3 regions of the Arthrobacter sp. TmtSoilC77 genome follow, and region 1 is predicted to be linked to each of the others. Evidence: riboswitches for the same ligand, from Rfam matches in the RefSeq annotation. Region 1 holds a riboswitch; each other region holds the start of a gene.
The links. Region 1 has a riboswitch for S-adenosylmethionine ahead of AC6I99_RS19430 (DUF1737 domain-containing protein). Riboswitches for the same ligand answer to the same signal wherever they lie in the genome.
Positions count from the first base shown of each region.

Region 2: it holds a riboswitch for S-adenosylmethionine, as region 1 does, so the genes downstream of both, AC6I99_RS14420 (aminotransferase class V-fold PLP-dependent enzyme) here and AC6I99_RS19430 (DUF1737 domain-containing protein) in region 1, are expected to answer to the same signal.
Region 3: it holds a riboswitch for S-adenosylmethionine, as region 1 does, so the genes downstream of both, metX (homoserine O-acetyltransferase MetX) here and AC6I99_RS19430 (DUF1737 domain-containing protein) in region 1, are expected to answer to the same signal.

Region 1 covers NZ_AP046050.1:4,207,045-4,210,312, forward strand. The annotation lists gene AC6I99_RS19425 (NtaA/DmoA family FMN-dependent monooxygenase) at 1-1,037, opposite strand, end outside; SAM riboswitch class IV at 1,204-1,315, shown strand; gene AC6I99_RS19430 (DUF1737 domain-containing protein) at 1,330-1,596, shown strand; gene AC6I99_RS19435 (rhodanese-like domain-containing protein) at 1,593-2,003, shown strand; gene AC6I99_RS19440 (O-succinylhomoserine sulfhydrylase) at 2,004-3,212, shown strand; gene AC6I99_RS19445 (hypothetical protein) at 3,223-3,268, shown strand, end outside.
Region 2 covers NZ_AP046050.1:3,126,856-3,130,123, forward strand. The annotation lists gene rsgA (ribosome small subunit-dependent GTPase A) at 1-328, shown strand, start outside; gene hisN (histidinol-phosphatase) at 383-1,195, shown strand; SAM riboswitch class IV at 1,377-1,490, shown strand; gene AC6I99_RS14420 (aminotransferase class V-fold PLP-dependent enzyme) at 1,522-2,931, shown strand; gene AC6I99_RS14425 (class I SAM-dependent methyltransferase) at 3,035-3,268, shown strand, end outside.
Region 3 covers NZ_AP046050.1:1,656,646-1,659,913, forward strand. The annotation lists gene AC6I99_RS07605 (bifunctional o-acetylhomoserine/o-acetylserine sulfhydrylase) at 1-1,098, shown strand, start outside; SAM riboswitch class IV at 1,250-1,364, shown strand; gene metX (homoserine O-acetyltransferase MetX) at 1,379-2,500, shown strand; gene AC6I99_RS07615 (hypothetical protein) at 2,507-2,908, opposite strand; gene AC6I99_RS07620 (winged helix DNA-binding domain-containing protein) at 2,952-3,268, opposite strand, start outside.

The DNA.
Region 1 (3,268 bases):
GTGCCTTGGTTGCTGTTGGTGCTCAATTCGGGCAACGGCGCATCAAGGTCGAATTGCTTGAAGTCGATCACGGACAGGTAGGAGATCGAATTGAGCTGGCTGTCGATATCACGCTGGGTTAGCTCCCGGCGCTGCGCACGCAACTCCCCGGCCTCGGCCGATGAACCAACCACGGTGGGCTTTAGCACGAAAAGTACCTTGACGTCGTCGGGGTTCCTGCCCGCCTTGGCAGCCTCGGCACGGATGGAATCCCGGTAGGCCTTCATGCCGTCAACGCCACGGGCCAAGGCGATCGCCACGTCTGCATGCCCACCCGCGAACGCTTTGCCGCGGGGAGAAGCGCCGGCCTGCACCAGTACGGGCTCCTCCGGCAGAGGTGCGGTGTTGAGGGGACCGCGGACCTTGAAGAAGTCACCCTGGTGGTTAATAGGGTGCACTTTGGTGTGGTCGGCGAATACGCCGGCCTCAACGTCCTCAAGGACGGCGTCCGGTTCCCAGCTCCGCCAAAGCCTGCGGACGACGTCGACGAATTCCTCCGCCTTCTCATATCGAAGGTCGTGTTCAATCTGCTGGTCCAAACCGTAATTCTGCGCTGCGAGGTCGCTGCCGGAGGTGACAACGTTCCATCCCAACTGCCCCTCGGAGAAATGCTGCAGCGTGGCCAGGAGGCGGGCCGCAGTGAAAGGCGGATAGAACGATGCGCTGACCGTCGGGACGATTCCAAGGTGCTCGGTTGCGGACAGGAGGTACGGCACCAGGGCCAAGGGATCATGTTTGGGCGCAAAGGAGGCGTGTGCCAGCGAGACCTCGGCAGTGCCGCCATAGGTATCGGGAACAGTAAGGGAGTCCTCGATGATGAAGAGGTCAAGGCCGGATTGCTCAAACGCGCGGACGGCGTCTTGATACAGGGCAGGCTTCTTCCAGTCGTAGCCCAGGCTGTAGCCGGGAGTTCCCCATCCCTGGACACCAAAACCGTGGCCCACGAACCATCCAAAATGCAGCATGGGCTTGAGTGTAGAGCTGCCTTGTCCGTTCACCGCGACCTGATTTCTTGCGAAGTTACAGGGGGTCGTACTGCGTCAATTATGCTCCCGGGGCGTCACATTTGGGCTGCTACTCCAGCACCGGCCGGTTACGCAACATGACGACCGCGTAACCGCTTGCAAGTGCGGGCCGCCGCCGCGGGATGTTACGTTTTTCTTGAGTAATGAGCACCAGCGCCAAGCCCTGACTTGCTGGTCGGCAACCCTCTCTCCGGCGGGGTGCCTCAGGTGACTACTCGGCGTATCGACACTTCGAACTGCAAGCGTGACTGAGGAGCACCAGCCAATGCCTGAAACCACTGAAGAAAAACTCTCCTACCGCCTGATTACAGGTCCGGATACCCGTGAATTCTGCGAGCGGATCACCACGGCCCTCGCCGACGGCTACGTGCTCCACGGCAGCCCGGCAGCCACGTTCAATGGCACGGATGTCATCGTGGCGCAGGCGGTCGTCCTGCCCGCTGCCATCGCCAACGCAGACGCCGCCGTCGCGAATGCTGTTGACCAGTTGGAGAACGACGACGACGAAGAAGCATTCGAGGGACACGCATGAGTTACGCAGGTGACCTGACCCCGCAGGACGCGTGGGCCAAGCTTGAAGAAGGCGCAATCCTGGTAGACGTCCGCACCGAGGCCGAGTGGGCCCACATCGGCATCCCGGACACCAAAGCCACAGAGAATGATCCCCTGTTCATTCAGTGGAACCTCGCCGGTGGCATTCCCAACTCCCGCTTCATCGAGGACCTGCAGCAGCAGGCACCCGAGGGTGAGGGCGTGGAACTCGTTTTCATCTGCCGCTCAGGCCAGCGCTCCATCTCGGCCGCCATCGCCGCGACGCAGGCCGGGTTCACCGCCTACAACGTGCTTGAGGGCTTCGAAGGCGACCCGGACCGCTACGGCGAACGGACCATCAACGGCTGGAAGAACCGCGGCCTGCCAACCAACCTGGGGAACGACTAAGTGACTTTCAATCCCGATGCCGCCAGCTGGAGCCCTGACACCCAGGCAGTACGCGGCGGCCTTGACCGTACCAACTTCCAGGAGACGTCCGAACCCGTTTTCCTGAACTCCGGCTTCGTCTACGAATCCGCTGCCGCCGCCGAACGCGCCTTCACCGGCGAGGACGAACGCTTCGTTTACTCCCGCTACGGCAACCCCTCTGTAGCCACGTTCCAGGAACGGTTGCGGTTGCTCGAAGGAACCGAGGCATGCTTCGCGACGGCGTCAGGCATGTCCGCGGTGTTCACCGCCTTGGGTGCCCTCCTGGCTGCCGGTGATCGCGTGGTTGCCGCCCGTTCCCTGTTCGGCTCGTGCTTCGTAATCCTCAACGAGATCCTGCCGCGCTGGGGCGTGGAGACCGTGTTCGTCGACGGTCCCGACCTCGACCAGTGGCGGGCTGCCCTCTCCGAACCGACCACCGCCGTGTTCTTCGAGTCGCCCTCGAACCCCATGCAGGAAATCGTGGACATCGCCGCCGTCAGCGAGCTGGCGCATGCTGCGGGAGCGACCGTCGTCGTCGACAACGTCTTTGCCACACCCTTGCTCCAGCGTTGCGGTGACCTGGGCGCGGACGTCATTGTGTACTCCGGAACCAAGCACATCGATGGCCAGGGGCGTGTCCTCGGCGGCGCAATCCTGGGCACCAAGGCATTCATCGATGGCCCGGTCAAGCAGTTGATGCGGCACACCGGACCTTCACTCTCCGCCTTCAATGCCTGGGTGTTGACCAAGGGCCTGGAGACGATCGGCCTGCGGGTGAACCACAGCTCGGCGTCTGCTTTGAAAATCGCGGAATGGCTCGAGCAGCAGCCTGCCATCAACTGGGTCAAGTACCCCTTGCTGAAATCGCACCCTCAGTACGAGCTGGCAGCCAAGCAAATGAAGGCCGGCGGTACCGTGCTGACCTTCGAGTTGCTGCCCTCCTCCGGGCGTTCGGCCAAGGATGCCGCGTTTGCATTGCTGGACGGTCTGCGCGTCATCGACATCTCCAACAACCTGGGCGACTCCAAGTCCCTCATCACGCACCCGGCCACCACTACCCACCGGGCCATGGGGCCCGAAGGGCGTGCGGCCATTGGGCTGAGCGACGGCGTGGTCCGTTTGTCCGTTGGCCTGGAAGACGTGGACGATCTCATTCTGGATCTGGAGAAGGCCCTCAAACAGGTCTAACCTTGCTGCCATGAGCGGGAACCACCCCCATCGCCGTGCCGGAGCAGTCATCGTTG
Region 2 (3,268 bases), 1.1 Mb from region 1:
GTCGTCCTCGGCGTTGGCCCTGAAGCTGGCAGACGCCCCACCGGGTAGCTGGATCATCGATACCCCCGGTATCCGCTCCTTCGGACTGGCGCACGTGGACCCCGACCGCATCCTGCATTCCTTCCCCGACCTGGAACCGGGCACAGAAGCTTGTGAACGCGGTTGCAAGCACGATGCCGGCGCCATCAATTGCGGACTTGATGCCTGGGTGAACGAGGGACACGCGGGTCCTTCCGGAGTGGCCCGTTTGTCTTCGCTCCGGCGGCTGCTGGGCGCGGACCCGCGTATGGAAGCGAAAGAGACCAAGGAATTGGGTACGGTCAACTAAGTGTCGGCGCAAGGCGATCCAACTGCAGGGAACGTTTCACGATAGTTTGGTGGCATGACCCAACCCGTTTCCAGCTACAACGACGACCTGCGACTGGCCCACGTGCTGGCGGATTCCGTGGACGCCCAAACCATGGACCGCTTCAAGGCCTTGGATCTGCAGGTCGAGACCAAGCCTGACCTCACGCCCGTGACGGATGCCGACAAGGCTGCGGAAGAAGCCATCCGCGGCCAATTGTCACGCTCGCGCCCCCGTGACGCCGTCCTCGGCGAGGAGTTCGGCAGCAGCGGCCACGGCTCCCGGCGTTGGATCATCGACCCCATCGACGGCACCAAGAACTTTGTTCGGGGCGTTCCCGTGTGGGCTACCCTGATCGCGCTCGTTGACGAAGGCGAGCCCGTCGTTGGAGTTGTCAGCGCCCCGGCGCTGGGCAAGCGTTGGTGGGCAGCAAAGGACATGGGCGCCTACATGGGCCGCTCCCTGGCATCAGCCACCCGGCTCAGGGTGTCCAACGTTTCGCGGTTGGCCGATGCTTCAATGTCATATTCCAGCCTCTCCGGCTGGAAGGAACGCGGCAATCTGGACGAGTTCCTGGGGTTGACGGAAGACATCTGGCGCACGCGCGCCTATGGCGACTTTTGGTCCTATTGCCTGGTAGCCGAGGGGGCTGTTGACATCGCCTGCGAGCCAGAGCTGAATCTTTACGACATGGCAGCACTGGTTCCCATCGTGACGGAAGCCGGCGGCCGCTTCACCTCATTGGAAGGCGAGGACGGCCCCTTCGGCGGCAACGCCCTGGCCACCAACTCCATCCTCCATTCGGAGGTCCTCAAGCGGCTAAACCCCGCATTGGATGACCTCCTCTGACCCGGCGGACCAACAGGCCAACCGGCTGAGCATAGAATTTTCGACGGCGGAAGCCTCCTTTTCGGGGCATCCGCCGTCTTTTCTTCGCCCAAAACCGGGATTCCGGACCCTTCGTAACAATCTGCTTAACAAAGCGAAGCGACTTTGGAGCAGGCCAGATGCGTGGCCTAACCTCTTTACAGGTCACGAGTGCCAGCGCTAAACCCCGGTTTGCTGGCCGGCAACCCTCCATTCGCGGTGGGGTGCCCCGGGTGACGACCTGGCCGGTCCGGAACGGATACGGCAAGCGCGGATCCCCATAGGGGGTCCCTCTTGAGTGAGGTCCCATGAGCACTGCTACGTTCAACTCCACCGTTCTGCCGTCCCTTGCGGTCGAAGAAGCAGCGCACGAAGCCGCTGCGGGCAGGCCCCTGGCCGCCGTCACAGGCGCGGAGCTGCAAGCTCCCCTGATCCAGGGTGGCCACGTCCGCTACGCCAACCTCGACTACGGAGCATCCGCTCCCGCGTTGACCATCGTTTCTGCGTATCTCAACGAGATCCTCCCCTACTACGCCAGTGTCCACCGCGGCGCGGGCTACGCTTCCCAGATCAGCACCTCGGTCTACGAGAACTCCCGCGACATCGTCCGTGAATTCGTCGGCGGCCGTCCGGATGATTCCGTCATCTTCACCCGGAACACCACGGACTCGCTGAACCTGCTGGCGGGCTGCCTCCCGCAACTCGACGGAAAGCCAACGGGCGAGGTCCTTTACCTGGACATCGAGCACCATGCCAATCTCCTTCCCTGGCAGGGCGTCCCCCACCGCAGTGTCGTAGCTGCTTCGACACTGACCGCTACCTTGGCCAAGCTCCGCGAGGAACTCAGCCAAGGCGGCGTATCTCTGCTGGCGGTCACCGGTGCCTCGAACGTGACCGGTGAAATCCTGCCGATCGCCGAACTCGCAGCACTTGCACACGAATACGGTGCCAGGATTGTGGTGGACGCCGCGCAGCTTGCCCCCCACCGCCGCATCAACATCGCCGCCGCAGACGTCGACTACATCGTGTTCTCCGGCCATAAGCTCTATGCGCCGTTCGGCGCCGGCGTCGTTGTGGGCCGCCCCGACTGGCTCGACGCCGGTACTCCCCACCTTGCCGGCGGAGGCGCTGTTCGTGAGGCGCGCCTGGACTCGGTCAGCTGGGCCTCAGGTCCCGCCCGCCACGAGGGCGGCTCCCCCAACGTCCTCGGTGCGGCAACATTGGCCCGCGCGACGCAGGTGCTCGCCGGCTTGGATCAGGATGCCTGGCATGCCCATGAAGCTGGAATCCGCTCCTACCTCGTACAGGGACTTGAAGCAATCGACGGTGTGACGGTCCACCGGATCTTCAGCGACTCCGAGGACACCATCGGCGTGGTTAATTTCTCGGTGGAAGGATTCGACGCCGGACTGGTCGCCGCATACCTCGCCGCCGAACACGGTGTAGGACTTCGTGACGGCCGCTTCTGCGCCCATCCCCTCCTCAAGCGGCTGGGCCTGCCGTCCGGCTCACTGCGAGCCAGCTTCGGCGTGGGCTCCCGCCTGGAGGATGCCACACGGCTGCTGGCTGGTATCGAGGAACTCAAGCGCACGGGTCTCGGCTGGGACTATGTAGTGGACGAAGGCCGCTGGGTGCCGGCCAACGACCACCGCAGCTACCCGGAGTGGGCACCAAACACGCCCGGCACCGCAGGGGCTGCACCCTGCACCATTGACTGACACAGCACTATTGACTGAAACAGCACGGTTGCCGATGTACACGTACTGTGCGGTAAATTCGTAGGGTAACCGGCGTTCGCGGTAAAGGAGTCTGTGCGTGGCCGTGCCTTCCCGTAGTGTTTCCGGCGGAAGTGTTTCCGGCAGCGCTGCCAGGCCAGGTGGTCCCAAGCTGCATGCCACGCGCCGCCACGAACTGGGCCAGAGCTTCCAGGACGGCGGCGAACACTACGATCGAGTTCGGCCCGGCTATCCCACAGACTCAGTGGTTTGGCTTCTTCCTCCTGGAGCGAAGTCCGCCGCGGATATTGGTGCAGGCACAGGAAAATTCACGGCACTG
Region 3 (3,268 bases), 2.6 Mb from region 1:
CTCGAAGGCGGGCTGGGCGCGTTGCTCCTTAGCTCAGGACAGGCCGCGGAAACCTTCGCTATCCTGAACATTGCCGAGGCCGGAGACCATGTCGTCGCGAGCCCCAGCCTCTACGGTGGCACCTACAACCTGCTGGCGCACACTCTGAAGAAGTTCGGCATCTCCGTGACGTTCGTGGAGGATCCGGACAACCTGGACCAGTGGCGGGACGCCGTGCAGCCCAACACCAAGCTGTTCTTCGGCGAGGTTGTGTCCAATCCGCGCCAGGACGTCCTGGACATCGAGGGTGTTTCACGCGCCGCGCACGAGGCTGGCGTGCCGCTCATCGTGGATAACACGCTCTCAACCCCCTACCTCATCCGTCCCATCGAGTGGGGTGCGGACATCGTGGTGCACTCGGCTACCAAGTATCTGGGCGGCCACGGCGCGGCGATCGCCGGCGTGATCGTGGACTCCGGAAACTTTGATTTCGGCAAGGACCCGGAGCGCTTCCCCGGATTCAATACTCCGGACCCCAGCTACAACGGACTCGTTTACGCCCGGGACCTTGGCAAGGATGGCGCGCTCGGAGCCAACCTCTCCTACATTCTCAAGGCGCGCGTGCAGTTGCTGCGCGATCTGGGTTCGGCGGTTTCCCCGTTCAACGCCTTCCTCATCGCCCAGGGCCTGGAAACCCTGAGCCTGCGCGTCGAGCGTCACGTCTCGAACGCCACCAAAGTGGCTGAATGGCTGGAAGCCCATGACGACGTCGAATCGGTTGCCTTCGCGGGCCTGCCGTCCAGCCCTTGGTACGACCGCGGCCGTAAGTACGGGCCGAGGGGTACCGGTGCAGTGGTGGCATTCAACATCAAGGGTGGCGTCGAGGCCGGCAAGCGATTCGTCGACGGCCTGGAGTTGCACTCCCATGTTGCCAACATCGGTGACGTCCGCTCGCTGGTTATCCACCCGGCGTCGACTACCCACAGCCAGCTCACGGTCGAACAGCAGCTGGTTGCGGGCGTGAATCCAGGCCTCGTCCGCCTCTCTGTGGGAATAGAGCACGTGGACGACATTATTGCTGATCTGGAGGCCGGTTTCCGGGCTGCCAAAGGCGCTTAATCGCGCTGCTGGGAGAGCGGCCGCCCGCCGTCGAAAATTCGCCGGGCGGCCCTTCGCGGTGCGTGTTCCTGAACGAAGCGGCGCCAAACCGTCACACAGCTGTCACATTCTTCGCCAAGACAGCGGTATTTTTCCTAGACTCTACGTATTAGGTCATGAGTGCCAGCGACAGCCCCGGCTTGCTGGCCGGCAACCCTCCTCCGCGGTGGGGTGCCCCGGGTGAAGACCTGGCCTGTCGCACGCAAGGCGGCAGGCAAGCGCGAGGTTAGGTGTCAAAGGAATGACCATTACTGCTACAGCACCCCCCAAACCGGGCAAAGAAGACGGGACGGTCAAGTACGCCGGCGTAGGTTCGCTGGAACTTGAAGCCGGCGGTTTTCTCCCGGATGTTGTGCTTGCCTACGAAACCTGGGGGCAGTTGAATGCGGATGCGTCCAACGCAGTCCTGGTTCAGCACGCACTGACGGGCAGCACGCATGTGGCCCGCGGTGCAACTGATGAGGAAGGCTGGTGGGAGCAACTCGTTGGTCCCGGCGCGACGATCGACACCAACCGGTTCTTCGTTATCTCCATCAACATTGTGGGCGGCTGTTACGGTAGCACGGGCCCATCGTCAGAGGCGCCGGACGGACGGCCCTGGGGATCCCGCTTCCCGCTGATCACGTTGCGCGACAGCACGGTGGCTGAAGCCCGGCTCGCTGATGCTTTGGGGATCAAGGCATGGCACGCAGTCCTTGGCGGTTCCATGGGTGGGGCGCGGGCACTTGAGTGGGCGGTCACCTTCCCTGAGCGTGTTCAGCGGTGCGCGGTTATTTCTGTGGGCGCCTACAGCACAGCCGAGCAAATCGCTTTCGCCCAGTCGCAGACGCTCGCCATCCGCCAGGACCCGAACTTCAACAACGGCGATTACTACGGTGGACCAACTCCTGAGGCAGGCCTTGCCCTGGCCCGACGGATAGCGCACATCACGTACCGGTCAGCGCTGGAGCTTGATGTCCGCTTCGGCCGGGAAGCCCAGCACCAGGAGACGCCCCTGGCCGCTGCGGTCCTGGGGGAGCGTGGCCGCTACCAGGTGGAAAGCTACCTCGATCACCAAGGCACCAAGCTGGTGCGCCGGTTCGATGCGAACAGTTACATCGCCATCACCGAGGCGCTGATGTCCCACGACATCAGACGGGGCCGGGGCACCTTGAAGGAAGCCTTGGCCGCGGCCACTGCTGAATTCTTTGTGGCAGCCGTCGATTCCGACCGCCTCTATTTTCCGGCCCAGTCAGTGGAACTGGCGCAAAACCTGCCAGGCAATGTGCCTGTCCACGTGATCGAGGCCCCCATCGGCCACGATGGCTTCCTCACCGAAATCGGGCAACTATCGAAGCAGCTTCGCGAGGCCTTCTTCGCCTAAGCCGGCTCAGCCGTTCATGATGTCGCCGCGCTGCTTCATGTAATCCTCCATGGCAATTTCGCCGTTGCTGAACTTGAGGTCCAGTTCGGCCAGCTTGCGCGCGCGGAAGCCTTGCTGCTCAGAGCCGCTGTGGCTCGGAAACGTAGGTGAAGAAGCGTTCGACGCCGGTCCTGGCGGCGGTGGGGCATCGGCAGGGCGGATGGTGGTGGGCTGCGTGGGATAGCCCGGATAATTCGGCTGCGGGTAACCCGGTCCCGGAAGATTCTGCGGGGGATAGCCGGGGCCCGGATAATTCGGGCCCGGGAAATTGCGGTCCTGGAGCCGCCGCGCCCGGGACTTGTTGTACATGCGTATCCCCATGGGAATCAGCCACGAGCAGACGATGATCCAGAAGATCAGATTGTTCACGGTGCAGGCCTCCTAGGTCTTAACCCAGCTTAGTCCCGCAGTTTCACACCAGCTTTGTCTCCATGCCCAGGAACTTCCCGTAGCGTTCCACTTCTGCCTCCAAGGCTTGTTGTTCGGCTGTTGTGAGTGGCCTGTTCATTCTGATGTCGAGTTCGCAGATCCCATCCGAGAAGCTGTGGCGCCACCATCCGGTCAACCTGCCATCCAGCAACACCACGTGAATTGGAGCATCGCCCTCGGGGAAATAGGGCGCCCTGCCGCCGAGGTAATGCCTCGATTGTGAATAGCCCATCACGTACTCGTCGTAGCACTGGATGAGATCGACACGGGGAAGTCCTGGCCCATCGTCACCTGGTGGGG